DNA from 3 places in the Streptomyces dangxiongensis genome. Region 3 is predicted to be linked to each of the others. Evidence: riboswitches for the same ligand, from Rfam matches in the RefSeq annotation. Region 3 holds a riboswitch; each other region holds the start of a gene.
The links. A riboswitch is a leader RNA that binds a small molecule or an ion and turns the genes downstream of it on or off. The one in region 3 is predicted to bind cyclic di-AMP.
Positions count from the first base shown of each region.

Region 1: it holds a riboswitch for cyclic di-AMP, as region 3 does, so the genes downstream of both, D9753_RS05065 (M23 family metallopeptidase) here and D9753_RS20970 (LysM peptidoglycan-binding domain-containing protein) in region 3, are expected to answer to the same signal.
Region 2: it holds a riboswitch for cyclic di-AMP, as region 3 does, so the genes downstream of both, D9753_RS37905 (NlpC/P60 family protein) here and D9753_RS20970 (LysM peptidoglycan-binding domain-containing protein) in region 3, are expected to answer to the same signal.

Region 1 is NZ_CP033073.1:1,161,865-1,171,694, forward strand. It holds gene D9753_RS37635 (hypothetical protein) at 1-229, shown strand, start outside; gene D9753_RS05045 (MBL fold metallo-hydrolase) at 271-1,455, opposite strand; gene D9753_RS05050 (glutamate dehydrogenase) at 1,672-2,850, shown strand; gene D9753_RS05055 (TetR/AcrR family transcriptional regulator) at 2,920-3,540, shown strand; gene D9753_RS05060 (SGNH/GDSL hydrolase family protein) at 3,661-4,446, opposite strand; gene D9753_RS05065 (M23 family metallopeptidase) at 4,699-5,613, opposite strand; cyclic di-AMP (ydaO/yuaA leader) riboswitch at 5,617-5,774, opposite strand; partial or broken gene D9753_RS37640 (alpha-galactosidase) at 6,098-6,401, opposite strand; gene D9753_RS05075 (tyrosine-protein phosphatase) at 6,571-7,368, shown strand; gene D9753_RS05080 (DUF6126 family protein) at 7,405-7,527, opposite strand; gene D9753_RS05085 (helix-turn-helix domain-containing protein) at 7,524-8,147, opposite strand; gene D9753_RS05090 (hypothetical protein) at 8,376-8,663, shown strand; gene D9753_RS05095 (aspartate aminotransferase family protein) at 8,688-9,830, opposite strand, start outside.
Region 2 is NZ_CP033073.1:3,163,851-3,173,680, reverse strand. It holds gene D9753_RS13925 (C40 family peptidase) at 1-663, opposite strand, end outside; gene D9753_RS13920 (hypothetical protein) at 1,097-1,450, shown strand; gene D9753_RS37905 (NlpC/P60 family protein) at 1,490-2,710, opposite strand; cyclic di-AMP (ydaO/yuaA leader) riboswitch at 2,719-2,887, opposite strand; gene pcrA (DNA helicase PcrA) at 3,128-5,617, shown strand; gene D9753_RS13900 (M23 family metallopeptidase) at 5,658-7,157, opposite strand; gene D9753_RS13895 (esterase/lipase family protein) at 7,390-8,241, opposite strand; gene D9753_RS13890 (cobalamin B12-binding domain-containing protein) at 8,465-8,887, shown strand; partial or broken gene D9753_RS13885 (DUF5691 domain-containing protein) at 9,091-9,830, opposite strand, start outside.
Region 3 is NZ_CP033073.1:4,656,566-4,666,395, forward strand. It holds partial or broken gene D9753_RS20950 (nucleoside triphosphate pyrophosphohydrolase) at 1-106, shown strand, start outside; gene D9753_RS20960 (cytochrome P450 family protein) at 469-1,740, shown strand; gene D9753_RS20965 (LysM peptidoglycan-binding domain-containing protein) at 1,905-3,008, shown strand; cyclic di-AMP (ydaO/yuaA leader) riboswitch at 3,191-3,368, shown strand; gene D9753_RS20970 (LysM peptidoglycan-binding domain-containing protein) at 3,373-4,110, shown strand; gene eno (phosphopyruvate hydratase) at 4,442-5,731, shown strand; gene D9753_RS20980 (FtsB family cell division protein) at 5,921-6,397, shown strand; gene D9753_RS20985 (DUF501 domain-containing protein) at 6,448-6,984, shown strand; gene D9753_RS20990 (Ppx/GppA phosphatase family protein) at 6,981-7,949, shown strand; gene D9753_RS20995 (NAD(P)/FAD-dependent oxidoreductase) at 8,394-9,773, shown strand.

The DNA.
Region 1 (9,830 bases), 3.5 Mb from region 3:
GACCGACATACGCGCGCACAAGCTGGTCCACGGCTGCATGGGACTCGGCGGCGGCTGGGACACCGAGCCGTACACACGCGAGGACGTCCAGCACGCCGAGACCGCGATCGAATCGGCTCTGGCCGCCGGCATCACGGCCTTCGACTGGGGTGAACCGGCTCGTCGCGGACCTCGCCCGGCGCAAGGGTACGAGTTGTGGGTCGCCGCACGCGGCGCCCCACTGCCCTGACAGGAGCCGACGCACCCCTGCTTGCCCGGGTCCGTCCGCGGTCAGCCCTCGCTGACGAAGTCGAGGTCTTCACGAGGCGCGACCGGAGTGGTCTCCGGAACGGGCCACGTGCGGTTCAGCGGCGAGGACACGTCCCGCCACCAGGGACGTGTGGGGAGGACCCCGGCGGGCTCGAACGGCCGGCCCGGAACAGGGAGGGCGACCGCCTGTCCGACCGCCTCGGCCGCGGCCAGCGTCCACTCCCCCGGCTCGGCCCAGGGGTGCGGGGCCAGGTTGAAGGTGCCCCAGTGGATCGGCAGGAGCGCGCCGTGCGGCACCCCGCCCTGGAGGTCGAGGTGGGCGCGCAGACCCTCCTCGGGAGTCATGTGGATGTCGGGCCAGAACTCGCTGTACGCCCCGATCTGGATCATCGTGGCGTCGAACGGGCCGTGCCCGGCACCGATGTCCTTGAAGCCGTCGAAGTAGCCGGTGTCACCGCTGTGGTAGATCCGGTGCTCCTCGCCGGCGACGACCCAGGACGCCCAGAGGGTGTGCTGGGTGTTGCGCAGGCCACGGCCGCAGAAGTGGCGGGCCGGGGTGGCGGTGAGGGTGAGGCCGCCGACCCGGGTGGACTCGTGCCAGTCCAGTTCGCGCAGCCGGTCCGGGGAGACGCCCCAGTGTTCGAGGTGGGCGCCGACGCCCAGCGGCACGGCGAACAGGGTGTCGGTGCCGGCCAGCGCCTTGATCGTGGGCATGTCCAGGTGGTCGTAGTGGTCGTGGGAGATGACGACGACGTCGACCGGTCCCAGCGCGGCCAGCGGCAGCGGCACCGGGTGCAGCCGCTTGGGCCCGGCGAAGGGGAACGGGGAGCAGCGCTCGCCCCAGACGGGGTCGAACAGGACCCGGTGGCCGTCGATCTCCGCGAGCACGCTGGAGTGGCCCACCCAGGTGAGCCGGAGGCCGGTGGCGGGCGGCCGGGCCAGGTCGGCGTAGGTCATGGGGTGCACCGGGACGGTGCCCCTGGGGGCGCGCAGGGGCCGGGTGTCCTTGTCGAGGAACACCTTGGCGACATCGAGCGTGGAGCCGGAGGGCCGGGTGTGTGCGGGGCCGCCCGGGTTCTGGAAGACACCGTCCTTGAAGTGGGGCGAGCGGCGGATGCGTGCCATGCGCTCTCCGCCCGGGTCCGCGCCGAAGGCCGCGGGCCGCAGCGCGCGGATCCCGGAGTTCGGGGAACGCAAACCGGTCACGGTACCTCCCGGTGGAGTGGGTGAGGCCCTCCATTATGGTCGGCCCCGCCGACACTCCCGACGTGCCGGGTCGCCACCTGTCGCAGGCAGGATCCCGCCCGGTACGTTGACAGTTGTCGGACCGGCTCCGAATACTGACCCACCATTCAGTAACAAGCACTGTCGCACCGTCCGGCCGGCACCCTCGGAGCTGCGCCCCGGCCCCCTGGAGACCCCGTGACCGCCCCTTGGATGTCGCTCGTCTGGACCGACCACGTCACCGGCCGCCGGGCCTTCCTGGTCGTGGACCGGCTGGTGCGGGGTGTGGCCAGCGGCGGGCTGCGCATGCGGCCCGGCTGCACGCTGGAGGAGGTGACGGGACTCGCGCGCGGCATGACGATGAAGGAGGCCCTGCACTACCGCCCCGGGAGCCGCTACATCCCGCTCGGCGGCGCGAAGGGCGGCATCGACTGCGACCCGCGGGACCCGGCGGCGTACGGCCTCCTCGTACGGTACCTGCGCGCCGTACGGCCGTACATCGAGACCCTCTGGACCACCGGCGAGGACCTCGGCCTCAGCCAGGAGACGGTGGACCGCGCGGCGGCCGAGGTGGGGCTGGTCTCCTCCGTCCAGGCGGTGTATCCGCTGCTGGACGACGAGGCGGCGGCCCGCGGGCGGCTCGCGGACGCCTTCGCGGTCGAGGTCGACGGCATCGGCCTGGACGAGCTGGCCGGCGGCTGCGGGGTCGCCGAGTCGGTGCTCGCCGCCCTGGACCGGGCGGCCGTGCCGTACGCGGGGACCCGGGTCGCCGTGCAGGGTCTCGGCACGATGGGCGGGGCCACCGCCCGCTTCCTCGTGCGCGCGGGCCTGACGGTGGTGGCCGTCGCCGACATCAAGGGCACGATCGCCAATCCGGCGGGGCTCGACGTCGAGGCTCTGCTGGCCGCACGGGACGGCCACGGCACCGTGGACCGGCGGGTGCTGCGCCCGGACGACCTCGAACTGCCCGGCGACGCGTGGCTGTCCACGGAGGCGGAGGTGTTGGTGCCGGCGGCCGTGTCGTACGCGATCGACAGCCTGAACCAGGGGGAGATCGGCGCCCGTTGGATCGTCGAGGCCGCCAACATGCCGGTCGTGCCGGAGGCGGAGGAGCTGCTCGCCGCGCGCGGGGTGACGGTGCTGCCGGACGTGGTCGTCAACTCCGGGACCAACGCCTGGTGGTGGTGGACGCTGTTCGGCGACATCGGTGCCGACGCCGAGGAGGCGTTCGCGTACATCCGCCGCTCGATGCGCGCCCTGGTCGGCCTGACGCTCGACCGCGCGTCGGCCGACCGGACGAGCCCGCGCGTGGCCGCGCACGCCCTGGCGGCCGACCGGCTGCCGCTGATCGCGGAGCGTTTCGGCTGGTACCGGTGACGAGCCCGGGGAAGGGCGGGGGACGTCCGACGGCTTCGGGGCCCGGGTGACAACGGCTAGGGTGACCGCGTGGCGAGAGTGCGGTTGAGCGTGGCGGAGCGGCGGGAGGAACTGCTGCGGGCCGCCATCGAGCAGATCGAGGCGCGGGGCGTGGCGGCGGTCAGGATCGCCGACGTGGCCGCGACCCTCGGCGTGAGCAACGCGCTGGTGCTGTACCACTTCTCGACGAAGGAGAAGCTGGTCGCCGCCGCCTTCACCTACGCGGCGGCGGACGATCTCGCGCATCTGCGCGGGCTGCTGGGGCGCCGGACGTCCGCGCTGCGCCGGCTGCGGGCGGCGGTGCGCTGGTACGCGCCGACCGGGCAGGCCAAGGGCTGGCGGCTCTGGATCGAGGGCTGGGCGGTGGCCCTGCGCGAGCCCGCCCTGCGCGATGTCACCCGGGAACTGGACAAGCAGTGGAAGGCGGCCATCACGGCGGTCATCGCCGAGGGTGTCGCCGCCGGTGAGTTCGCGTGCGCGGACCCGGCCGGTGCGGCGCTGCGGCTGACCGCGCTGCTGGACGGTCTGGCCGTGCAGCTGACGTCCTACCCGGGCGGGGTGCCGCGGGGCCGGGCCCAGGAGTGGGTGGACGACGCCCTCGCCCGCGAACTCGGCCTGGACCGCCAGGCGCTGGCCGGCCGCGAACGCTGAGCGCACCCACCCGAGGCGGTCCGCACCGCACGGGCGGCGAGGCCGGACCCTGCGCCATGCCGCGTACCGCCCGCCCCGCGTGTGCCGGGCGGGCGGTACGGGGCACGGTCGGCCGTGGGGTCAGGCCACGGTCGCGATCCGCATCCTGATGTCGTCCGGCGACAGCAGCCCCTTGGCGATCACGTGGTCGCCGGAGGACTCGCCGCGCAGCCGGCGCCCGATCCAGGGGACGAGGTGCTCGCGGGCCCAGTGCACGTCGTCGCGGCGGATGTCCAGGGTGCCCCGGGGCGGCAGCGGCGGCCACGGCTGCTCTGGGTCGGCCGGGACGTCCAGGCCGAGGACCTGCCCGGCCCGCAGCGCCACGCGCGTGTGCCCCTCGGGCGAGAGGTGCAGCCGGTCGCGGTCCCAGGCCCTGCGGTCCTGCACGGACCTGAGGGACCACAGGTCGAGCACGGGGCAGCCGTACCGGTCGGCGATGGCGCGGACGTGTCCGTTGTACGTGGCTATCTTGCCGCGCAGGTGCTTGAGCACGGGCACGCCGCGGGTGTCGAAACCGGTCGTCACCAGCACCGTGCCGACGGCCTCGGTCAGCCGGGCCACGGCGCGTTCGAAGCGCTCGGCCACCTCGTCCGGGTCGGTGCCCGGGCGGATGATGTCGTTGCCGCCCGCGCAGAAGGAGACCAGGTCCGGGGCCAGTTCGACGGCCCTGGGGAGCTGGACCGCCATGACCTGGTCCAGCAGTTTGCCGCGCACGGCGAGATTGGTGTACTGGAAGTCGCCCTCGGGACGCCGGTCGGCGAGCAGTACCGCGAACCGGTCGGCCCAGCCCACGAACGCTCCGTCGGGGCCGGGGTCGCCGACGCCCTCGGTGAAGCTGTCCCCCACCGCCACGTACGACCCGATCACTGATCTGTTGTCATTCTTCGAATCGTCTTCCACGTCGGACCATGATTCACCTTCGGATGTGACCTACGCGACCGTAAGCGGGGGTTGACGAACGGTGAGATGAGCCACTCCTAAAGAATCCGCCAACCACGGAATAGGGCCGCCGTCAGGTGCGTTGAACGCCCCGCAACCGGAACGTCGAAGGCCGGGCCCCTGGATCGGGGTCCGGCCTTCGGCGGCGTGTCGGGCGGGTGGTGCGGGAGGGGCGCGGTGTCAGCCCACGGCGAGGCCGTGCCGGCGGAGGTAGCCGACCGGGTCGATGTCGGAGCCGTAGGCCGGCGTGGTGCGGATCTCGAAGTGCAGGTGCGGGCCGGTCACGTTGCCGGTGGCGCCGGACAGGCCTATCGGCTGGCCCGGGGTGACGCTCTGGCCGGCCGAGACGGAGAGGTGCGAGAGGTGGCCGTACTGGGCGTAGTAGCCGTCGTTCAGCCGGATGACGACCTGGTTGCCGTACGCGCCGCCCCAGCCGGCGGAGACGACGGTGCCCGCGGCGACGGCCTTCAGGGGCGTGCCGGTCGGGACGACGAAGTCGACTCCGGTGTGGTAGCCGCTGGACCACATGCCGCCGGCCACGCGGTAGCCGGTGCCGGTGACCGCGCCGGCCACCGGGAGGGTGTAACCGGCGGAGGTGGGCGTGGAGGCGGATTCGGAGGCCGGGGCGGACTGCCTGGCCGGGGCGGACCGGGTGGAGTTCGGGGCTGCCGGGGCGTGCCGCGGGGTCGCGGACTCGGTGCGGGTCTGCGCGGCCTTTCCGCCGAGGCTGAGCTTCAGGCCCGGGTGGATCAGCGACGGATCGGCGCCGACGGCCTGCCGGTTGTCGTCGTAGAGCCGCTGCCAGCCGCCGCTGACACGCTGCTCGCCGGCGATCTTCGAGAGGTAGTCACCGCTGCGGACCGTGTAGGTGCGCAGCTCCGGGCCGGACCGCGCGGCGGTCTTGTCCGCCGTGTCCGGGAGGGACTGCACGGTCTTGCCGGACACGGCATGCTCGGGGGCCGCGGCCTGCGCGGCGTGTGCGCCGGTGGCCCCGATCAGCGGGAGGGCCAGTGCGGCACCGCCGGTTCCGGCGGCGGCGAGGGAACGGGAGAAACGCTGGGGCTTGGGGCGTCGGTGCTTACCCTTGGCGGGCATAACTCGGTTCCTCTCCGGCGCCTGCGAGGTCAGCTGTCGGGTTCGGGCTGGAGCTGCCCGGCCGTGTGCTGCACGGCTGCACCCCATAGCCTGTCGCGGAGACCGGGACAGGCAGTCGTACCTGGTGGGTCCCCCGCTCCTGCCGGACGCGGGTCAAGTGTGGGGCTCCGGGCGGCGGCAGGATTCGGCGTTCCGTCCGGATTGGTGGTGAACGTAAGCGAGCGGGACGTGAGGAAACAAGCACCTGGTTCCCGCTGTTCGTGTTTCGGGTGACGGGATACGGGAACTCATCGTCACCCTGCGTGCATTTCCCTCTCCCCCGTCCCTCGAAATTCCCCCGCCCTTAGCGCTATTACGTGGACATGCCACGCGACGCACGGTCACGGATATGACGCTGATCACGCGAGGCCTTCCCATATCCACCCCTTCCGCTGCGAGTTGTGCACAGAGTCGCAATTCGGGCACACGACTCAGACGCGACGCGGCCGGAAGTGTCGTACGCCACGGAACGCCACTCGGTGCCGCGCCGCTCGTCGGTGCGCACGGACAGGGCGGGGCGGACGGAGCGGGGGCCGCCTCGACGGGATGCTCCTCCCGGCCGTCGAGCGGGGACTCGAAGGGCCGGTGGACGGACAGCGGGTCGACCGCGAGGGCTTCGGCGTCGGCGGGGACGATCCGCGGCCCCAGTGCAGACGGAGCAGTTCGCCGGCGTCGGTGAGGTGCGGGGCGTAACTGCTGCGGGGGCCCGACAGGAGCCACGTACGACCGTCTTCGGCGATGTCCGCCATCGAGACCTCACAGATGTCACGGTCCCGCTCAGACACCGACATCATCGAGGGCGCCGGACGGCGTGACCATGCCTGTGGACAACTGGTCGCCTGGGGAAATCGATGTCGTATGGTCGTCGGAGTGCCCGCCGGTGAGCCGCGCCGGCGGGGCCGACCGGGAGGAGCCCCCGTGACGCAGCAGGTCCCGTCGACCGAGCCGGAGCTGGCCGGAGTGCGCAATTTCCGTGACGTGGGCGGGCTGCCCACCACGGACGGACGGCGGGTGCGCTACGGCGTGCTGTTCCGCAGCGGGCATCTGGCGCACGCGACCGAGGACGACGCGGCGTTCCTCGCCTCCCTGGGCCTGCACACGGTGTTCGACTTCCGCAACACGGCGGACCAGCGGCTGGAGGGCCCCGACGTCGAGCTGCCCGGCGTGCGGAACGTGAACCTGCCGCTGAGCGACCCGGCGGACGGCGCCGAGTTCTGGACGATGGTCCGGGACGGCGACCTCGACCAGCTCCGCGCGATCCTGGACGACGGCAAGGGAGCGGCCCGGATGATCGCCTCCTACCGGAAGATCGTCAGGGAGCGCACCGCCGAGCACTCCCGGGTACTGCACGCGCTCGCCGACGACAGCGTGCCCGCGTTGATGCACTGTGCGGCCGGCAAGGACCGCGCGGGCATCTCCATAGCGGTGACACTCCTCGCCCTGGGGGTGGAGCGGGACGCCGTCGTCGCGGACTACCTGGAGTCCAACGCCACGCACCGCCGCTACAAGGTCCGTCGCAGCGGCAGCGCGGACTCCGCGTACACGCCCGAGGTCATGGAGCTGCTCGACCCGCTCTTCGACGCCCGCGCCGAGTACCTGGAAGCGGCGTTCGAGAGCATCGAGGAGACCTGGGGGGACGTCGACACCTACCTGCGCCAGGGCCTGGACCTCTCCCCCGGGACCCGGGAACGGCTCCGCGAGCGCCTGCTGGACTGACCGGTAACACCGGCCCGGCGGTGGGCGCCCGGCGGCTCACGACTTGGCGCCCACCGTGAACAGCAGGTACAGGAACGCGGCCAGGACATGCCCGAGGGCGATGTAGATGATCAGCCGGATCCACAGGGATCGGGGGAACTTCGTCTCGAAGTCGCTCATGGCAGCTCTCCGGTCAGCGGCCCCAGGCACAGCGTGGCCGTGGGACTCTGCAACAGGGTGTGGACGAACAGCAGCTCGACGCCGTCCTGGTCCTCGGCGGCGAGGCGGTGCGGGGTGAGGGAGTCGAAGTGGGCGCTGTCGCCGGGGGCTAGCAGATGCGCCGTGTCGCCGAGCCGCAGCCGCAGCCGCCCCCTCAGGACGTACAGCCACTCCTCCCCGGGATGGACGCGCACGATGTCGCCCTGCGAGCCGTGGGGCACGCGCACCCGCAGGGCCTGCATGCCGCGGCCGGAGGCTCCGGCCTGCGTGTACGTCCATCCGCCCGCCCGCGTGGGCTCCATGTCGGCGGCCCGCACGATCGCGTCCCGGTCGGCGACCGTCTCGCCGAGCAGCTCGGAGACGGTCGTACCGTAGATACGGGCGAGCGCGAGGAGCATCGGCAGCGAGGGCTGGCGGTGCCCGGTCTCCAGGCGGGACAGGTGGGCCGGCGAGAGTCCGGCGGCACGCGCCGCGGCCTCCAGCGTCAGCCCCGCACGCCGGCGCAGGGCGCGGAGCTGGGGCGCGACGGCGGGCAGGTCGTCACCCGGTCCCGTCGGCGGCGGGACGTCTGAGGCGTTCATGCCTCCATTGAGCCCGCTTTTTGCCCGTGCGGCAATTTTATTGCCTCAGAGGCAATAACTCCCCGCCGTGGAGCCTCGCCCGGTTCCGGCCGCGGGGCCGCCCCGCCCGGCAGCCCCGCCTGTTTCCGACCCCCGTCCCCCGACACCCCGTCCCCACACGCCTCCCTCCGCCGCGCCCTGTTACGATCGAGCCCTGAATTTGAACAAGTTCAAAAAACAGGGGATACCATGTCCGCGAGCACCACGCCCGGCCGGGCCGACGCACCCGCCGTCGGCCTCGGCCCCACCGCACTCGTCCTGGGGACCGTGGCCGCCGCGGGCGTGTGGCCGACCCTGACGTTCGCCCTGCTGCCGGTGATGCCCATCGCCGGGGGACTCGCCGTCACGTTCGGCCTGATGGGCGTCCACCAAGCCCGGCAGGGCGTCGGCCGGCTCTGGACCGCCGTGACGGGCACCGCCCTGGGTGCGGTCGGTTTCCTCTACCTCTTCGTCCTCCTCATGGCGCTGTCCGGCTGAACCGGCCGGCCGGCGGCCTCGTGGTCAGCGGTTCGCCACCGCCTGCTTGATCAGGGTCTTGCCGAAGTCCCACAGCAGGCCGCTCCCGTTGTGCGCGTCGTCCATGACGGCGGTGAAGGCGTCCACGAACCGGTCCACGTCGGCCTCGTCGACGATCAGCGGCGGGATGAGCTTGATCACCTCCAGGTGGTCGCCGGAGACCTGGGTGAGGATCCGGTGCCGTTGCAGCAGCGGGACGACGACCATCTGGGCGAACAGCCCCTTGCGTGCCGCCTGGAGCACGGTCCAGCGGCTGCGCAGCGCCAGCGAGGACGGCCGGCCGAACTCGATGCCGATCATCAGGCCCCGGCCGCGGACGTCGGCGAGCAGCTCGTACCGGTCGATGAGCGCGGTCAGCCGGGACTTCAGCAGCTCCCCCGTCCTGCGCACCCCGGCGACGATCTGTTCGTTCTCCATCACCGACAGCACGGCCAGGCCGGCCGCCATCGCCTGGGCGTTGGAGCCGAAGCTGGCCGAGTGGACCAGGACCCGGTCCATGGACGAGTAGACCTTCCTGAAGATCCACTCCTTGCCGAGGGTGGCGCCGACCGGGACGTAGCCGCCGGACAGCGCCTTGGCCACGCACACCAGGTCGGGTTCGACGCCGTCCTCGTGCTGGTAGGCGTAGAAGTCGCCGGTGCGGCCGAGCCCGGTCTGCACCTCGTCGACGATGAGCAGCGCCCGGTACCGGCGCAGCAGCCCCTGAGCGGCGCGCAGATAGCCGGGCGGGGTCGGGTGCACGCCCTTGCCCTGGATCGGCTCGACGATCAGGCCGGCCACGTCGCCCTTGCTCAACTCCCGGGCGAGCGCGTCCAGATCACCGAGGGGTACGGCCGTGTCGGGCAGCAGCGGGTCGAAGCCGTCCCGGAAGCCGTTCTCGCCGTTGACCGAGAGCGACCCGGTGGTCAGGCCGTGGAAGGCGTGGTCGCAGTAGAGGATGCGGGGCCGTCCGGTGGCGTACCGGGCGAACTTCAACGCCGTCTCGACCGCCTCGGTGCCGCTGTTGCCGAAGAACACCCGGTCCAGGTGCGGGCTGTGGGCCAGCAGCCGCTCGGCGAGCAGGCCGGGCAGCGGCTGGCAGTCGAAGCGGGTGAGGTCGGCGAGGTCCATGTCCAGGACGTCGTGCAG
Region 2 (9,830 bases), 1.5 Mb from region 3:
CGACCGGGAGACGTGCCGGCTCCCGCCGTCGGCGTCGGTGACCTCGGTCCGCTGCCGGGGCGTCAGTCGCGCGAGCAGCCGCCGGGCCTCGTCCAGCTTGCCGGTGACGGTCCTCTTCTGCCGGTTCAGCTCGGCCTGCCGTGAGCGCAGCGACTTCAGTTCGATGCGGGCGGCACCGCGTAACCGCTCGATCTCCCGCAGTTGGTCGCGCACCCGGGACACGGCGGCGGCCTGCCGGTGGCCGGCCCGTTCCGCGAACGCGGCGTCGTCCAGGTATCGGTCGGGGTCGCTGGAGAGGGCGAGCTGCCAGGCCGGGTCGACGCCGCCGTCCCGGTACTGCGCCGCCGCGATCGTGCCCAGTGCGTCGCGGGCCGAGCTGAGCCTCTGCTGTCTGCGGGCGGCCTGGTCCTGCAGCCCGGCGATCCGCCTCTGGGCCGCCGACGACTGTTCCTCGGCCCCGTCGTACTTCTCGGTGGCCGTCTCGGCCTCCCGGTACAGGCGGTTCACCTCGGCCCTCACCTGCCCGGGCGTCAGCTCGGGCTCGGCGTGGCCCGTCCCGTCGAAGCCCGTCGCGGTGGCCACGCCCGCCAGGGCGAGTGTGGCGGCTGTGCGAGCCGTATGGCCACTGAGCGAGCGTTGCCGGGGCTTGCGGTGCGTTGCCACCTGGACCGTCACGTCCTTCCGTACGGCTCGTATGTCGAGCGGTCAGTGCGCCCGGCGGCGGTCCGCACAGGGGAACGGGCCGCCGCCGGGTCCTTCTCGGCGCGGGTGGCCGGCTGCCGCCCCGGTCCGGGCGGCGTGGGGAGCCGGTCACCTGGGGACGACGTTAGGCCGGATGGTGACGAGTTGGTAACGCACTGTACGGAACTGTCCGCGGCGAACCGGAATGTGACCGAAGGTGATCCCTCCCCGCGTGGGGAGACGATTCCTTCACGCTGTGTGATGATCAAAGCGCGGGAAGTGGGACAGAAGGGAGAGCTGGGGTGTTATGGCTCGCATATGTACGACAGCCGTCGGCGCCTCCGACCCCCGTCACGGTCCCTCGGGTGGGGCCGGTGACGGGAGAGCGGGACACCCCTGGTTAGGCTCCGGCCCCATGGACGTACTCATCCATCTCTTCGTCGGCCTGCACATCGTCGGTATCGCCGCGCTGCTCGGCGGTTTCCTCACCCAGATGAAGGCGATGGGCCGGGGCACGGCCCGGTTCGTGCCCGGGATGCTGCACGGCGCGCTGACCATGCTGGTCACCGGTGTGGCGCTGCTCGGCCTCAACCAGGCCGACGACCACCACATCAACACCGTGAAGATCGGCGTGAAGCTGGCCCTGCTGATCGTGATCCTCGGGCTGGTCTACGTCAAGCGCGACGAGGAGCGGATCGACAAGGGCCAGTTCGCGCTGGTCGGCCTTCTGACCACGGTGAACATCTTCATCGCCGTCCTCTGGACCTGACCCCCGGCGCGGAGGGCCGGCCCGCGCCGGCCCGGTAGGTCAGACCGGCCGCACCACGCTGTGGACGGCCGACTCGCCGGCGGAGGACATCGGTTCCTCACGGACGTACGCGCCCGGTCTGGGCGCGTGGATCATCATGCCGTCGCCCGTGCAGAGCCCGACGTGTCGGCGGTCGTCGTGGAAGAGGACGAGATCGCCGGGGCGGGCGTCGGCCGGCGGGACCGTGGTGCCGGCGGCGGCCTGGTCACGGGCGGTACGCGGCAGGGTGACGCCGGCGGACTTCCAGGCGGCCTGGGTCAGGCCCGAGCAGTCGTAGGAGCCGGGGCCGGCGGCACCCCACACGCACGGCTTGCCGAGCTGGGCCCGGGCGAAGGCGACGGCCTTCCCGGCCTTGGCCGCGTCTGCGCCGGACGGCGCGGAGCCCGGGGCGGTCCGCCGCGCCAGCACCACGCGCGCGTGGGCGAGTTTTCGCTGCACGGCTGCCTTCACCGCCTTCGGGTCCCTCGGATCCCGCGCGACGACCTCCGGCCGAGCGTTCCCGGGCGATACGACGGCGTCCACGAGCGGTATGACGGGTGCGCCCCGGTCCTGCCCCCCGGCGTGCCTGGGCGGTATGACGGGTGTGCTTCGGTCCGGTCCCGCCGTGTGCCTGGGGGGTGCGACGGGCGCGCCCCGACCCGGCGTCGCGGCGCCTCCGGTCGGGGCCGTCGGTGCGGGCGTCGTGACGTCGTCTACCAGGGCCGGTGCCACGGCGCCCCCACCCCAGCGGGGTGCTACGACGTCCCGGCCCTCCGCCGGTGCTGCGGCGCCCACGCTCCCCATGGGCGCCACGGCGTCCCCGCCCCGCGTGGGCGGGAGGGTGGCCGCGTCAGGGGCGGGGGCGGTGCGGCGCTGGGCGGGGGCGGCCGTGCCGGGGCGGGCGTGGGTGGCGCCGCGGGTGGCCGGGACGGCGCGGGCCCGGGCCGCGCGCCGGGCGACCTCGTCACGCAGTCGCTGGAGGCTGTCGGCCTGCCGCCGTGGGGCGCCGGCCGGCGCCTCGGCCACTCCGGCCGTCCCGGTCGCGGACTCCGCCCGGCGGTAGAGGTCGTCGATCTTCCGCTCGACCTCCTCCGGGCTCGGCCTGCCGTGACCGGCCTCGGGAACGGCCTCCGCGGTCTGGGAGAGCACGGCGAGGGAGGAGAGGGCGGCGGTGGCGAGAGCGGGGGTGCGGATGCCCGCTCCGGGGGTTCCGCCGGGGCGCGGCTTGCGGTGCGACGCCAAGGGAGGCGACTCCTTCCTAGCTGCCGCCTACCGGGTTAGCTGTCGGGTTCGGGCGGACGGAAGGGTTGCCCTACGGCGTCGTCCCGGGCGGGAGTCGGCCGATTCACCCCAGGATTCGGTGGGTCCCCGGCTCCGGGCGCCGCACAGGGGGCACGCCGGACTCGGCGGAGGCCGCGCGGCCCGGCGACGTTCGCCGGAGGGGGGTCGTGCGGCCTGACGGCAACCTAGCCAACTCGTGTGTCTTCTGTGAAGGTTGGTGCGCAGTATGTCCGATACATTTCCGTGACCTGGGGCCGGATTCACACGCGTGTGACCAGGTGCTTCCGGTGCGTGAGGGGTCATACGGCCCTGTGTGGCGAAGACCGGTCCGCGGGACGGTGACCGGTTGTCGGTGGGGCGCCCTAGACTCGGAGAGCGATGAGCAGCCTCTTTGACGACAGCTTCCTGGCGGACCTCCAGCCCCCGCGCGGGCACGACGAGGAGCTTCCGCCGCCGCCCGAGCACGACCACACCCCGGAACCGCTTCCGGACGATCTGTTCGGCGGGAAGTTCGACGCGCCGCCGGACCGGGACGCCCACTACCGCGACGGCGCCCCCCGCCCCGTGATCGACGCGGCGACACTCCTGGCGGGGCTGAACGCGAACCAGCGCGCCGCGGTCGTGCACGCCGGCTCTCCGCTGCTCATCGTCGCCGGCGCCGGCTCCGGCAAGACCCGTGTGCTCACCCACCGCATCGCCCACCTGCTCGCCGAGCGGAGCGTCCACCCGGGTCAGATCCTCGCGATCACCTTCACCAACAAGGCCGCCGGCGAGATGAGGGAGCGTGTCGAGCAGCTCGTCGGCCCGCGCGCCAACGCGATGTGGGTGATGACGTTCCACAGCGCGTGCGTGCGCATCCTCCGCCGCGAGTCGAAGAAGCTCGGTTTCACCTCGTCGTTCTCGATCTACGACGCGGCCGACAGCAAGCGCCTGATGGCCCTGGTCTGCCGTGACCTGGACCTCGACCCCAAGCGCTACCCGCCCAAGTCCTTCAGCGCGAAGATCAGCAACCTCAAGAACGAGCTGATCGACGAGGAGGATTTCGCCGCCCGGGCCGCCGACGGCTTCGAGAAGACCCTCGCCCAGGCGTACACGCTCTACCAGTCGCGGCTGCGCGAGGCGAACGCCCTCGACTTCGACGACCTGATCATGACGACGGTCAACCTGCTGCGCGCCTTCCCGGACGTCGCCGAGCACTACCGCCGCCGTTTCCGGCACGTCCTGGTCGACGAGTACCAGGACACCAACCACGCCCAGTACGCCCTGGTGCGCGAGCTGGTCGGGACGGGCGAGCGTGCCGCCGAGGACGTCGACGTACCGCCCGGCGACGGTGACCTGCCGCCCGCCGAACTGTGTGTCGTGGGCGACGCCGACCAGTCGATCTACGCCTTCCGGGGCGCGACGATCCGCAACATCCTCCAGTTCGAGGAGGACTACCCGAACGCGACGACGATCCTGCTGGAGCAGAACTACCGCTCCACGCAGACGATCCTGTCCGCCGCCAACGCGGTCATCGAGCGCAACGAGTCCCGCCGCCCGAAGAACCTGTGGACCAACGCCGGCCACGGCGCCCGGATCACCGGTTACGTCGCCGACACCGAGCACGACGAGGCCCAGTTCGTCGCGGACGAGATAGACCGGCTCACCGACGCGGGGGAGGCACGCGCCGGGGACGTCGCTGTCTTCTACCGCACGAACGCCCAGTCCCGTGTCTTCGAAGAGGTCTTCATCCGCGTCGGCCTGCCGTACAAGGTCGTCGGCGGCGTCCGCTTCTACGAGCGCAAGGAGGTCCGGGACGTCCTGGCCTACCTGCGCGTTCTCGCCAACCCCGAGGACTCGGTGCCGCTGCGCCGCATCCTCAACGTGCCCAAGCGGGGTATCGGCGACCGCGCGGAGGCCATGGTCGACGCCCTCGCCCAGCGCGAGAAGATCAGCTTTCCGCAGGCCCTGAAGCGCGTCGACGAGGCGTACGGCATGGCCGCGCGGTCGACGAATGCCGTGAAGCGGTTCAACACGCTGATGGAGGACCTGCGCACGATCGTCGAATCCGGTGCCGGACCGGCGACCGTCCTGGAAGCCGTGCTCGAACGCACCGGGTATCTGGCCGAGTTGCAGGCCTCCACCGACCCGCAGGACGAGACCCGCATCGAGAACCTCCAGGAACTCGCGGCCGTGGCACTTGAGTTCGAACAGGAGCGCGGCGAGGGAGAGACCGGCACGCTCGCAGACTTCCTGGAGCAGGTCGCCCTGGTCGCCGACTCCGACCAGATCCCCGACGAGGAGGGCGGCGACGGTGTCATCACGCTGATGACGCTGCACACCGCCAAGGGCCTGGAGTTCCCGGTCGTGTTCCTGACCGGCATGGAGGACGGCGTCTTCCCGCACATGCGCGCCCTCGGGGAGGCCAAGGAGCTGGAGGAGGAGCGGCGTCTGGCCTACGTCGGCATCACCCGCGCCCGGGAGCGGCTGTACCTCACGCGGTCGGCGCTGCGCAGCGCCTGGGGCCAGCCCTCGTACAACCCGCCCTCCCGCTTCCTGGAGGAGATCCCGGCCGCCCACCTGGAGTGGAAGCGGACAGGGGCTGCGGCACCGGTGTCGTCCGGACCGGCGTCCGGGATCGCGGCCTCGCTGTCCTCGTCCCGCTCCCGGTCCTCGGCGTCGGGTGCGGCCGGGTTCGCCACGCGGCGCACGGCCGAGAAGCCGGTGGTCGCGCTGGCCGTCGGGGACCGGGTCACCCACGACCAGTTCGGGCTGGGCACGGTCGTCGGGGTGAAGGGCACGGGTGCGAACGCGGAGGCCACGGTCGACTTCGGTGACACCAAGCCGAAGCGGCTGCTGCTGCGGTACGCGCCGGTGGAGAAGCTGTAGTGCGAAGGGCCCCCGCCGCTCGGCGGGGGCCTGCCGTTACCTACGTCGGATCGAGCCCGTGGCTTCGCAGCCACGGCAACGGGTCTATGGCCGCCCCGCCCGCCGGACGCACCTCGAAGTGGAGGTGCGGACCCGTGGAGTTGCCGGAGTTGCCGGAGTAGGCGATCGGCTCGCCGGCCTTGACGGTCGTACCGGAGGCGACGCGGTAGCTGGACAGGTGGCAGTACCAGGTCTGCGTGCCGTCCTTCGACGTCAGGATCAGCATGTTGCCGTAGGCGCTGTTCCACTGGGTGGTGACCGTGCCGTCGGTGGCGGCCATCACCGTGGTGCCGTACGAGACCGGGAAGTCGATGCCGGTGTGCACCGACATCCAGTTCACGCCCGCCTGGCCGAAGTACGCGCTGAGTCCGCGCTGGGCGACCGGCAGCACGAACTTGGGGCGCAGCCGCTCCTTGAGCGCGGCCTCCGCCGCGGCCTTCTTCTTCTCCAGCGCCTGCTGTGCGACGAGGTCGATCCGCTCCTGGGTGCGGCTCGCCCGGTCGGCGAAGTCGTGGGCGCCGTCGGAGAGCGTCCTGAGCTGGGTGTCCAGCTTGCTGTTGGCGATCGACGGCTTGACCACCTGCACGTCCGGGGCGGAGGCGGTGGTGTCCTCGGAGCTGTCGCCGAGCGCGCCGACCGAGGCCGCGGCGATTCCGGCGACCCCCATCACGCAGGCCGAGGGCACGGCGACGGTCAGCAGCGCGGAGCGCTTGGCGGGCGTACGGCGCCGGGAGCGTGCCGCGCCGCGTGCGCCCGCGCGGGTCTGCGGCGCCGGGCCGGTCTCCTCCTGACCGTCCAACAGGCCGGTCACGGCGGGCAGTTCGCCGGTGGAGCCCGGCTCGTCGGCACCGGAAGGCTGTTCGTCGTGGGCGGTGTCCTCGTACGACGCCCGCTCGAAGGCCTCGGCCTGCGCGTCGCCGACCGCCTCGAACGTGGCGGTGGCCTGCTGGTCGAACGGTTCGCCGTCCTGTTCGAGGTCCGGCGTCCCGGTCTGCCCCGCGGAGTTCCACTGCGTGGCGTCGTACGCGCCCGTGTCGAAGGTCTGGGTGCCCCAGTCCCACTGCTGCGCGGGGTCGGCGCTGCCGGGCCGGCCGGACTGGTGCCAGGCGCCCGTGTCCCACTGGCCGCTGACGTCGTTGCCGGTGGCCTGCGTGGGGAACGTCCAGGCGGTGGTGTCATGGACGCCGGAGTCGTAACCGGCGTGCTGCTGGGCCGCGTAGGGGTCGTAGTCGGGGGAGTGGCCGCCGGCCGGCGGCCACTGGGCCGTGTCGTACGCGCCGGGGGTCTGCTCGCTGCCCGGAAAACTGCCGAAGAGCGGGTCGGTGTCGAAGGCCGCGGTGCCCGTGGAACCACTCGTGAAACCGGTGGTGTCATAGGCGCCGTACGTGGTGAGGTCGTCGTAGGGGACTTCCTGTGCCCCGTACGGCGCGTAGTGCGCGGTGGGGGCGTCGGAAGCCGGGGCCGGGGTGGTCATGGTCCCCGACGGGTGACGATCGTTCACCAACTTCTCTTTCGCCTCGACAACAGGGGCTGCCAGAGCAGTGCGGCGACTGTACCCGGCGGTACGTGGGCGCGACAATCTTCGGCTGGTTTCCCGTGGGCCTGAAACGGGCATTCGGCTGTGTTTCGGGGGACGCAGGACCCGACCTTGGCCTTACGTTCGAAGCCTGTTCGATGCCACGTGACTCTGAGTCAACCGTGCGCGGGCTCGTCCCTCCCGGGTCGAGGCGGTCTCAGGCCACCGTCAGGCCCTCGCCGACCCGCTCCCCGGGGTGGGGGGCGTCGAGGACCTCACGTATCCCGGACGCCACGGCGGGGTGCACGGGCAGGGCGAGATGCCCGATGCCGGTCACCCGGACGTTGTGCGCGTCGAGATCGGAGTGCTCCAGGCAGGCCGTCTCCAGCGGGTCCATCATCGAGTCGAGGTCGCTCCAGAAGCTCACGAACCGGGTACGGCAGCCGGGGGCGGGCCGGGCCAGCTCCTTGATCACCGGCGATCCGGGCCGCATCTGTCGCACGATCGGATGGGCGTCGGCCAGCGGCGCAACCTTCGTCCCGGAGTGGGGCGTACCGAGCGTCACCAACGTCCGTACGCGCAGGTCACCGCCCAGGCACTGGACGTAGTAGCGGGCGATCAGGCCACCGAGGCTGTGTCCCACGATGTCGACCCGGGCGCTGCCGGTGCGCTCGCAGATCTCCTCGATGTGCCGGCCGAGCAGATCGGCCGCGGCCCGTATGTCACAGGTCAGCGGGGAGTAGTTGAGCGACTCGACGCGCTGTCGGCCGTGCTGGGCGAGGGTGCGGCGCAGCAGGACGAACACCGAGCGGTTGTCGATGAAGCCGTGCAGCAGCACGACCGGCGTGCCGGGGTGGGCGGGCAGCCGGGTGGCGCCCTCCGCCGCGGCCAGGGCCGCCGAGCGGCGTTCCTGGGCGAGACCCGTCGGATACAGCAGGAGGTGTCCGGCGAGGATCGCCGCCTCGAGGGCGGTCGCCTTGAGCAGCGCCATGGAGAGTCCGGTGAGTCTGCCGGGCCACAGGCGGCGGCAGACCGGGAGGAAGAGTGGCAATACCCCGGTGACCTTCATGGCCGACCTCCTGTCGGCACGCCGGGAGGCGGCTCGGTCCCCCGTGTGCCCTCATGTCCCACCATGTGATTTCCCCCTCCCTGCGTGCCGTAAAACCGCGGGTTGCGGGATGCTGTGGATAACGTTCGTTCACTTCGCGACAGTGGCGGGACGCGCCAAAAGTGCGGTACTTGTCGGTACGGACGGAAGCGATCGCTTCCGTGGTCGCTTGATGGAGGCAGTGATGGGTGTGGCAGCCGGTCCGATCCGCGTGGTGGTCGCCAAGCCGGGGCTCGACGGCCACGATCGTGGGGCCAAGGTCATCGCGCGCGCGTTGCGCGACGCCGGTATGGAGGTCATCTACACCGGGCTCCACCAGACCCCGGAACAGATCGTCGGCACGGCCATCCAGGAGGACGCCGACGCGATCGGCCTCTCGATCCTCTCCGGCGCCCACAACACGCTGTTCGCAGCGGTCATCGACCTGCTCAAGGAGCGGGACGCGGCGGACATCCTCGTCTTCGGGGGCGGCATCATCCCGGAGGAGGACATCGCGCCGCTGAAGGAGAAGGGCGTCGCCGCGATCTTCACGCCGGGCGCCACCACCACGTCGATCGTGGAGTGGGTGCGGGAGAACGCCGGTCAGCCGGCCGCGTCCGGCGGCTGAGGGGCTGCCTGAGGGGGCGGCGAGGTCACCTGCGGGGGTCGAGCGGGGGCGGGCGGTGACGCCGGCGCATCTGATGGCTGAGCGGGGGCAGGCGGCGGCGCCGGTGCCTGTGACGGCTGAGGTGGCTGAGCGGGTGCCTGCCGGGGTCGAGCGGGCGGTGGCGCCGGCGCCTGTGGTGGCCGGGCCGGGGCTCCGGTGGGTGTCGGTGCCAGCTCCCGCGCCATCACCGCCCGTAGCCGCAGCGTCGTGACCAGGCGCTGGAACGCCTCCGCCCAGTACCCGCCGGCCCCCGGCGCGGCGTCCTCCCGCTCGTCGGGTATCGCCAGCAGTGCCTCCAGCCGTACGGTCTCCGCCGGGTCCAGGCAGCGTTCCGCCAGCCCCATCACCCCGCTGAAACTCCAGGGATAACTGCCCGCGTCGCGCGCGATGTTCAGAGCGTCCACCACCGCCCGGCCCAGCGGGGCGGCCCAGGGGACGGCGCACACCCCGAGTAGCTGGAACGCCTCCGACAAGCCGTGTGTCGCGATGAACCCGGCCACCCATGCCGCCCGCTCCGCCGGTGCCAGCGCCGCCAGCAGCTTCGCCCGTTCCGCGAGGGACACCGCGCCCGGGCCGCCCGCCTCCGGCGCGGACGGTGAGCCGAGCAGTGCCCGGGACCACGCGGCGTCCCGCTGCCGTACCGCCGCCCGGCACCAGGCCGTGTGCAGCTCGCCCTGCCAGCCGTCCGCCACCGGCAGCGCCACGATGTCCCGCGCCGTCCGGCCGCCGAACCGCCCGGCCCAGGTGCCGAGCGGGGCCGCTTCCACCAGCTGCCCCAGCCACCACGATCGTTCCCCTCTGCCCGAGGGCGGTGTGGCCACCACACCGTCGCGTTCCATGCCGGAGTCGCACTCGGGCGGCGGCTCCACCACGATCACGGCCGAGTTCCCCGTCCGGTCCAGGG
Region 3 (9,830 bases):
GGCGGTCCGTGCGGAGGCGGCCGGCATCGACCCCGAGGCGGCGCTGCGGGCGGCGGCGCGGGTGTACCGGGACGCGATACGGACCGCCGAGGGTCTGTCCGCCTAGCACCCTCGCTACAGGGGGCGGGTGCGGGCCCGGTGACACCCGTCCGCGATGACGCCGTCCGAGATGGCGTGGGCCCCGGTGACGCCGTCCCGGTGACGCCCGGCCATGACGGCGTCGGCCCCGGTGACGCCGTCCGCGATGACGCCGCCCGCACTGGCGGCGGCCCAGTGACGCCGTCCCAGTGACGCCGGCCGTGATGGCGCCGGCCCGGAGGCGGCGGCCGGTACGGGGAGGTACCGGCGGGGGAGCGGGCGGGGCAGGAGCCCGGAGCTGCGTGCGCCGCGCGGCACACACGGCCGATCCGCAAGCGCTTGCCCGACACCCCGCCGCGCGCCCCCCGGCGAGCCGGATACCGTCGGGGAGTGACCGACCAGCTCCGCCCCGACGGCCCGGCGCCCGCCCTCTTCACATGGGAGTTCGCCACCGACCCCTACCCCGCCTACGCCTGGCTGCGCGAGCACGCCCCCGTGCACCGCACGCGGTTGCCGAGCGGGGTCGAGGCCTGGCTCGTCACCCGGTACGCCGATGCCCGGCAGGCCCTGGCCGACCAGCGGCTGAGCAAGAACCCGGCGCATCACGACGAGCCCGCGCACGCCAGGGGCAAGACCGGCATCCCGGGCGAGCGCAAGGCCGAACTGATGACGCACCTGCTGAACATCGATCCCCCGGACCACACCCGGCTGCGCAGACTGGTCAGCAAGGCGTTCACACCGCGCCGGGTCGCCGAGTTCGCACCCCGGGTGCAGGAGCTGACCGACCACCTCATCGACCGGTTCGCGACGACGGGATCCGCCGACCTCATCCACGACTTCGCCTTCCCGCTGCCCATCTACGCCATCTGCGACCTGCTCGGCGTTCCGCGCGAGGACCAGGACGACTTCCGGGACTGGGCGGGCATGATGATCCGGCACGGCGGCGGGCCCCGGGGCGGGGTCGCCCGGTCGGTGAAGAAGATGCGCGGCTATCTCGCCGAGCTGATCCACCGCAAGCGCGCGGCGCTGCCCGCCGAAGCGGCGCCCGGCGAGGACCTGATCTCCGGCCTGATCCGCGCCTCCGACCACGGCGAGCACCTCACCGAGAACGAGGCCGCCGCGATGGCCTTCATCCTGCTGTTCGCCGGCTTCGAGACGACGGTCAACCTCATCGGCAACGGCACCTACGCCCTGCTCACCCACCCCGGGCAGCGCCGGCTGCTCCAGGAGTCCCTGGTGCGCGGGGAAGGGGACCTGCTGGAGACCGGCGTGGAGGAACTGCTCCGCTACGACGGCCCGGTGGAGCTGGCCACCTGGCGGTTCGCGACCGAGCCGCTCACCGTCGGCGGGCAGGACATCGCGCCGGGCGATCCGGTGCTCGTCGTCCTCGCCGCGGCCGACCGGGACCCGGAGCGGTTCGACGGCCCGGACGTGCTCGACCTCGCCCGCCGCGACAACCAGCACCTCGGCTACGGCCACGGCATCCACTACTGCCTCGGCGCGCCGCTCGCCCGGCTGGAGGGTCAGACCGCGCTCGCCACCCTGCTCACCCGCCTGCCCGACCTGCGTCTAGCCGCGGACCCGGCCGAGCTGCGCTGGCGCGGCGGGCTCATCATGCGTGGCCTGCGCACCCTGCCTGTGGAGTTCACGCCCACCGCCTGAGGGCCGCCGTCGCACGGGAAATGACGGACGTTCAACTCTGTGATCTTCACGTGATCTGTGCGGCATTAACTTGTGACAAGCGATCGTCTGCCGATACGTTCACCCCTCAGCGCGGCGGGCACCGTTCGCCGTGCCGGTCCTGCTGTCGCTCGAAAGGCTCCTGCATGCTCTCCGGGAACGGCCGACACCGTCGCCCCCGTCAGGCTCCGGCCCTCCTCGTCGCGGCCGGCGTGACCGGTTCCGCCATCGCCATTCCGCTCCTCGGCGCGGCGGGCGCCCACGCGGCCGACGGCACCACTTGGGACAAGGTCGCCGAATGCGAGAGCGGCGGCTCCTGGAGCGCGGACACCGGCAACGGGTACTTCGGCGGCCTCCAGATCTCGCAGGACGACTGGGCCAAGTACGGCGGCACCCAGTACGCGGCCAGCGCCGACCAGGCCAGCCGCTCCCAGCAGATCGCCGTCGCCGAGAAGATCCTCGCCACCAAGGGCACCACACCGTGGGCCACCTGCGCCCTGCTGTCCGGGCTGACCTCGAACTCGGGCTCGGTGGACGTCGACACGGGCGTCGGCGGCTCCGGAGGGTCGGGTGACACCGGTGGCACCGATGACACCGGGGGCTCGTCCGGCACGTCGGACTCGACCGGCACGACCGGCTCGACCGGCACCTCCGACGGTTCCGGTACTTCCGGCACGTCCGGTTCGCCGGATTCGCCGTCCTCCACCGGTACCGGTTCGGACACCGGCTCCGGCTCCGGCGCCGGTTCCTCCTCGGGCACGGCCACCACGCCGAGCGCGAAGCCGGGCAAGGGCGCGGGCAGGACCACCGGTTCCACCGGGACCGACACTCCCAAGTCCGACAAGTCCGCCCCGTCGGACATCGGAGCCGGAGCCTCACAGGGGGTGGACGGCTCGCCCACGGCAACCCCGGATGCCGGCAATCAGGACAATCCCCAGCAGGCCGCCGGTTCCTGGAGCCTGGTCGACACCGGCAGCCTCGGCGCGGCCGGGCGTCATCGCGGCACGAGTGCGGACGAAAGTGCGACAAACGGTCAAAGTCCCGCACTGTCCGGCCGGCACGCCACCCGGGAGTCGGACACCTACACGATCCGCGCGGGCGACTCCCTGGCCTCCATCGCCGACTCCCTTGAGGTCGACGGAGGATGGCGGGTGCTCTATGCCGGCAACAAGAAGGCCATCGGCACCGACCCGAACCGCATCACTGCCGGTCAGACCCTCGAAGTCGGGGACGAAACGGGCGCCGAATAGGGGAAATTGACGCCTCATTTGGCGCTTGATGTCCGTTTTGGCGAAAGTGTGGGATGAGTCTCAGAAGCCCTGATCGTCTTTGAAATTCCGTGGATCACGTGTCTACGGTCGAGATCGCTCGTCACCACGAGCCCCGGCAGTCGCAACGCCGAATCCTGCCAGCGGTTGCCCGGGAACAGTCGTCGCGTCAAGCGCCGCAGGCAGGAGCGGGGGACCCAAGGTAAGTGCCGGGACCAGCAGTTGAAGAGGCTGGCACCGGCTGGGGGTGAAGCCGCACCTCGCACACAGCGAGGGTGCGGCCGGGCAACTCAACCGGCCCGAACCCGACAGCTCACCTCGCAGGCGTCGGTGAGGGGATAGATTCATGCTGTTTTCCGCCAAGGGCAAGCACCGTCGTCCGTCCAAGGCCGTTCGCGCCATCACGCTCGCCGGTGTCACCGGCGCCGCCGTCGCCGCCCCGCTGATGGCGACCGGCACCGCCTCCGCCGCCACCTCCTCCGAGTGGGACGCCGTCGCCCAGTGCGAGTCCGGTGGCAACTGGTCCATCAACACCGGCAACGGCTACTACGGCGGCCTTCAGTTCTCCGCCTCCACCTGGGCCGCGTACGGCGGCACGCAGTACGCCGCCACCGCCGACAAGGCCGGCAAGGCGCAGCAGATCGCCGTGGCCGAAAAGGTGCTGGCCGCGCAGGGCAAGGGTGCCTGGCCGGTCTGCGGCACGGGCCTGTCGGGCGCGTCCTCCGGCGGTTCCGCCCCGACCACCACTTCGGACTCGGCCGGCACCAGCACCTCGGGCTCGGCCGGCACCACCACCCGCTCCGCCGACCAGCAGGCCGCCTCCCGCTCCGCCGAGCGCCCGGCCGCGTCCGCGAGCCAGACCCCGAGCCCGAGTCAGAACAAGAGCAAGACCGTCACCACCCCGACCGGCAAGACGGTCAAGAAGGGCGACGGCGAGTACAAGGTCGTCACCGGCGACACGCTCAGCTCCATCGCCACCGCGCAGCACGTGCGGGGCGGCTGGGCGAAGCTGTTCGAGCTGAACAAGGACGTCGTCGAGGACGCCAACCTCATCTACCCAGGTCAGCAGCTGCACCTGAAGTGACACCCCGGCTCCGCACGGAGCCGCAGCCCCCTCGCGGCCCGGCCCCCATGCCGAGCGCCTCGTGAGGGGGTCCCCGTCCCCACGGGCTCCCCGCCCGGTGCGTGTTCCCCCGTACGCACCGGGCGGGGCTTTCTGCTGTCGGCGGCCCTTTTCGCGGAGCCCGTTGCCCCAAGCTCTTTGTTTCGACAAGAAACAAAAGTACGGTCGCCTTGTCCACGGGACGGTCGGTCGGTGGCCGACGGCCCCTGGACGGTTAGGCTCTAGTCGCAAGGCACAGCCGTAAGGCACACAGCCCCGCACTTCCAGCGTCACATCCAAGAAGGAGATGCTCGTGCCGTCCATCGACGTCGTCGTAGCCCGGGAAATCCTGGACTCCCGAGGCAACCCCACGGTCGAGGTCGAGGTCGGCCTCGACGACGGCAGCACGGGTCGTGCCGCCGTTCCCTCCGGCGCCTCGACCGGCGCCTTCGAGGCCATCGAGCTGCGCGACGGTGACCCGAACCGCTACCAGGGCAAGGGCGTCGAGAAGGCCGTCCTCGCCGTGATCGAGCAGATCGGCCCGGAGCTGGTCGGCTACGACGCCACCGAGCAGCGCCTGATCGACCAGGCCATGTTCGACCTGGACGCCACCGACAACAAGGGCTCCCTCGGCGCCAACGCCATCCTCGGCGTCTCGCTCGCCGTCGCCCACGCCGCCTCCGAGGCCAGCGACCTGCCGCTCTTCCGCTACCTGGGCGGCCCGAACGCGCACCTGCTGCCGGTGCCGATGATGAACATCCTGAACGGCGGCTCGCACGCCGACTCCAACGTGGACATCCAGGAGTTCATGATCGCCCCGATCGGCGCGGAGTCCTTCTCCGAGGCCCTGCGCTGGGGTGCCGAGGTCTACCACACGCTGAAGAAGGTCCTGAAGAACAAGGGCCTGTCCACCGGCCTCGGCGACGAGGGCGGCTTCGCCCCGAACCTCGGCTCCAACCGCGAGGCCCTCGACCTCATCCTCGAGGCGATCAAGGAGGCCGGTTACACCCCCGGCGAGCAGATCGCGCTGGCCCTCGACGTGGCCGCCTCCGAGTTCTACAAGGACGGCTCCTACGTCTTCGAGGGCAAGACCCGCTCCGCGCAGGAGATGACCGAGTACTACGCCGAGCTGGTCGAGGCGTACCCGCTGGTCTCCATCGAGGACCCGCTGTTCGAGGACGACTGGGAGGGCTGGAAGACCATCACCGCCCAGCTCGGCGACAAGGTCCAGCTAGTCGGCGACGACCTGTTCGTCACCAACCCCGAGCGCCTCGCCCGGGGCATCGAGGACGGCGCCGCCAACGCCCTGCTCGTCAAGGTGAACCAGATCGGCTCGCTGACCGAGACCCTCGACGCCGTCGAGCTGGCCCAGCGCAGCGGCTACAAGTGCATGATGTCCCACCGCTCCGGCGAGACCGAGGACGTCACCATCGCCGACCTGGCCGTCGCGACCAACTGCGGCCAGATCAAGACCGGTGCCCCGGCCCGCTCCGAGCGCGTCGCCAAGTACAACCAGCTACTGCGCATCGAGGAGATCCTCGACGACGCCGCGGTGTACGCGGGCCGCTCGGCCTTCCCCCGGTTTCGCTCCGCGAACCGGTAGGCACAGCGCTCCGCGAACCGGTAGGCACAGCGCTCCGCGAACCGGTAGGCACAGCGCTCCGCGAACCGGTAGGCACAGCAGGGGCTGAGCCTGCCCGGGCCGTGTCCTAGCCAGTCGTACGTACGTCCCCGTACCCGGTCCCGTACCGTGTCCGGGGACGTACGCGCGTGTGACGGGAGGCGGGAAACAATGGCCGTGAAGGACCGTGACCGGTTCTCCACCGCGACCAGGCTGCGGCTGCTGGGTGAGCAGACGGCGGCCCGGGTCTACCGCTCCCAGACGAAACGGCAGGCCCGCCGCTCCCGGCTCACCGGACGCGCGGCCCTGCTCGCGCTCGTGCTGTGCTCGCTGGTCGTCGCCCTCGCCTATCCGATGCGGCAGTACGTCTCCCAGCGCGCGGAGATCGCCGACGTCCAGCGGCGGCAGCAGCAGGCCCGCGAGCGCGTCGAACAGTTGCGCGACCTCAAGGCCCGCTGGCAGGACGACGCCTACGCCGAGCAGCAGATCCGCCGCCGGCTGCACTATGTGAGGCCCGGCGAGACCGGGTACGTCGTCATCGACCCGGGCGCCGCCAAGCAGTCCCGCGCCGACCTCCGGGCCGCCCACCGGCCCTGGTACGCGAACGTCTGGGACGGGGTCGACAAGTCCGACGCCTCCGACCAGTGAGCCGGCGTCAGAACCGGCACAACGACGAGAAAGCCACCCTGAAAGCAGTCATGGAAACCCCTCCGCCGCCCACTCCGCGCACCGAGCCCACCGACGCGGATGTCGAGGCCTTCAAGCAGCAACTGGGCCGCCCGCCGCGGGGCCTGAGGGCCATCGCGCACCGCTGCCCCTGCGGTCAGCCGGACGTCGTGGAGACGGCACCGCGCCTGCCCGACGGCACCCCCTTCCCGACGCTGTACTACCTGACGTGCCCGAAGGCGTCCTCCGTCATCGGCACGCTGGAGGCGAACGGCGTCATGAAGGAGATGACCGAGCGGCTCCAGCGCGACCCCGAACTGGCCGCCGCCTACCGGGCCGCGCACGAGGACTACATCCGGCGCCGGGACGAGATCGAGGTCCTCCAGGGCTTCCCGAGCGCGGGTGGCATGCCGGACCGGGTCAAGTGCCTGCACGTGCTCGTCGCCCACTCCCTGGCCGCCGGTCCGGGCGTGAACCCGCTCGGCGACGAGGCCCTGGCGTTGCTGCCGGAGTGGTGGCGCAAGGGCGCCTGCGTGACCCTCGACGACACCGAGGGGGACGGGAAGTGACCCGCGTCGCCGCCATCGACTGCGGCACCAACTCCATCCGTCTGCTGGTCGCCGACGCCGCCGACAGCGCCCCCGGCGCGGGCACGGCGGGCGGACCGGCCGAACTGGCCGAACTGGACCGCCGTATGACGATCGTGCGGCTCGGCCAGGGGGTCGACCGCACCGGCCGGCTGGCCCCCGAGGCGCTGGAGCGCACCTTCGCCGCGTGCCGCGAGTACGCGGACGTCATCAGGGAGCACGGCGCCGAGCGCGTCCGCTTCGTCGCCACCTCCGCCTCCCGGGACGCCGAGAACCGTGCGGACTTCGTCCGGGGTGTCGTGGACATCCTCGGGGTCGAGCCGGAGGTCATCACCGGCGGCCAGGAGGCCGAGTTCTCCTTCACGGGAGCGACGAGGGAACTGCGGGGCCGCGACGACCTGCCCCGGCCCTACCTGGTGGTGGACATCGGCGGCGGCTCCACCGAGTTCGTCGTCGGCGACGACCGCGTACGCGCCGCGCGGTCCGTGGACGTCGGCTGCGTGCGGATGACCGAGCGGCACCTGGTGCACGACGGCCAGGTCGCCGACCCGCCCACCGAGCGGCAGATCGCCGCCATGAGGGCCGACATCGAGGCCGCCCTGGACCTCGCGGAGCAGACGGTCCCGCTGCGCCAGGCGCGCACCCTGGTGGGCCTCGCCGGATCCGTCACGACGGTGTCCGCGATCGCCCAGGAGCTGCCCGCGTACGACTCCGCGCGCATCCACCACTCCCGGATCTCCCGCGACCGCGTCCGCGAGATCACCGAGTGGCTGCTGAGCGCCACGCATGCCGAGCGTGCCGCGATCCCGTCCATGCACCCGGGCCGGGTCGACGTCATCGGCGCGGGCGCCCTCGTCCTGCTCGCGATCATGGAGCGGACCGGCGCCGAGGAGGTCGTGGTGAGCGAGCACGACATCCTCGACGGCATCGCGTGGTCGGTGGCGTAGCTCTCTTTCATTACCGAACGGTAGCCATCTGCTGAGCAGGCTGGATAACGTTTGAGCGGCTTCGGGGGCCCCGTGAGGGGCCCTCTGTCGTAGGTGCGCGAAAAGGTTCGTGAAGTTCTTCACAAGGAATTCCCTCACGTCGGATCCCCGATAGGGGTCCATTGGCCCTTCCGGGGGCCCAAGAGCCGTTTGAACATGTTCAGATGGAAAGGGTGAGGGTGCCCCGGGACGGCGCGTTCCGGGGGTGTCACGCGACCGTCACGGCCACCGCGTCGCCCTGGAGAGGCAGCTCACGCGGCATTGACAACGGCACCGGCCGTCCTGCGGTTCCCCCGTGCCCGCATGACCTGCGTCACGTGGGCCGCGGAGTTTAACACAGGCCCCGTCAGACCTTGTGAAGGGGCGCACGAGCGACCCCCCGGCGGCGGGTGGATACTCGATGGCATGAGCACCACGGAGCGTCCCAGGATCCTCGTAGTAGGCGGTGGGTACGTAGGCCTGTACGCAGCTCGGCGCATTCTCAAGAAGATGCGCTACGGCGAGGCGACCGTCACGGTCGTCGACCCCCGGTCGTACATGACCTACCAGCCCTTCCTCCCCGAAGCCGCCGCCGGCAGCATCTCCCCTCGGCACGTCGTCGTCCCGCTGCGACGCGTGCTGCCGAAGGCGGAGGTCCTCACCGGTCGGGTCACCACCATCGACCAGGACCGCAAGGTCGCCACGATCGCCCCGCTGGTGGGCGAGGCGTACGAGCTGCCCTTCGACTACCTGGTCATCGCCATGGGCGCGGTCTCCCGCACCTTCCCGATCCCCGGCCTCGCCGAGCAGGGCATCGGCATGAAGGGCATCGAGGAGTCGATCGGCCTGCGCAACCACGTCCTCGAGCAGCTCGACAAGGCCGACTCGACCGACGACGAGGAGATCCGCCGCAAGGCGCTCACCTTCGTCTTCATCGGCGGCGGCTTCGCCGGCGCGGAGACCATCGGTGAGGTCGAGGACATGGCCCGGGACGCGGCCAAGTACTACAAGAACGTGTCGCGCGAGGACATGCGCTTCGTCCTCGTCGACGCCGCTGACAAGATCCTCCCCGAGGTCGGCCCCAAGCTCGGCCAGTACGGCAAGGAGCACCTGGAGAGCCGGGGCGTGGAGATCTACCTCTCCACCTCGATGGACTCCTGCGTCGACGGCCACGTGGTGCTGAAGAACGGCCTTGAGGTCGACTCCAACACCATCGTCTGGACCGCCGGCGTCAAGCCGAACCCGGCCCTCGCCCGCTTCGGCCTGCCCCTCGGCCCCCGCGGTCACGTCGACTGTGAGCCCACGCTCCAGGTCAAGGGCACGAAGTACATCTGGGCCGCCGGCGACAACGCCCAGGTCCCGGACCTCGTCGGCCGCAAGGCGGGCAACGAGAACGCCTGGTGCCCGCCGAACGCCCAGCACGCGCTGCGCCAGGCCCGCGTCCTCGGCGACAACGTGATCTCCGGTATGCGGGGCTTCCCGCAGAAGGAGTACGAGCACGCCAACAAGGGTGCGGTCGCCGGCCTCGGCCTGCACAAGGGCGTGGCGATGATCGTCATGGGCAAGATGAAGATCAAGCTCAAGGGCCGCCTCGCCTGGTACATGCACCGTGGTTACCACGGTCTGGCGATGCCGACCTGGAACCGCAAGATCCGCGTCTTCGCCGACTGGACCCTCGCCATGTTCCTCAAGCGTGAGGTCGTCTCCCTGGGCGCCATGGAGAACCCGCGCGAGGAGTTCTACGAGGCCGCCAAGCCGGCGCCGGTCGCCGCCGCCAAGACCGAGGAGAAGGCCAAGGCCTCCTGACCTCGGGATCATCCCGTACAGCCCGAAGGGGCCGCCCGCCATCCGTGGTGCGGGCGG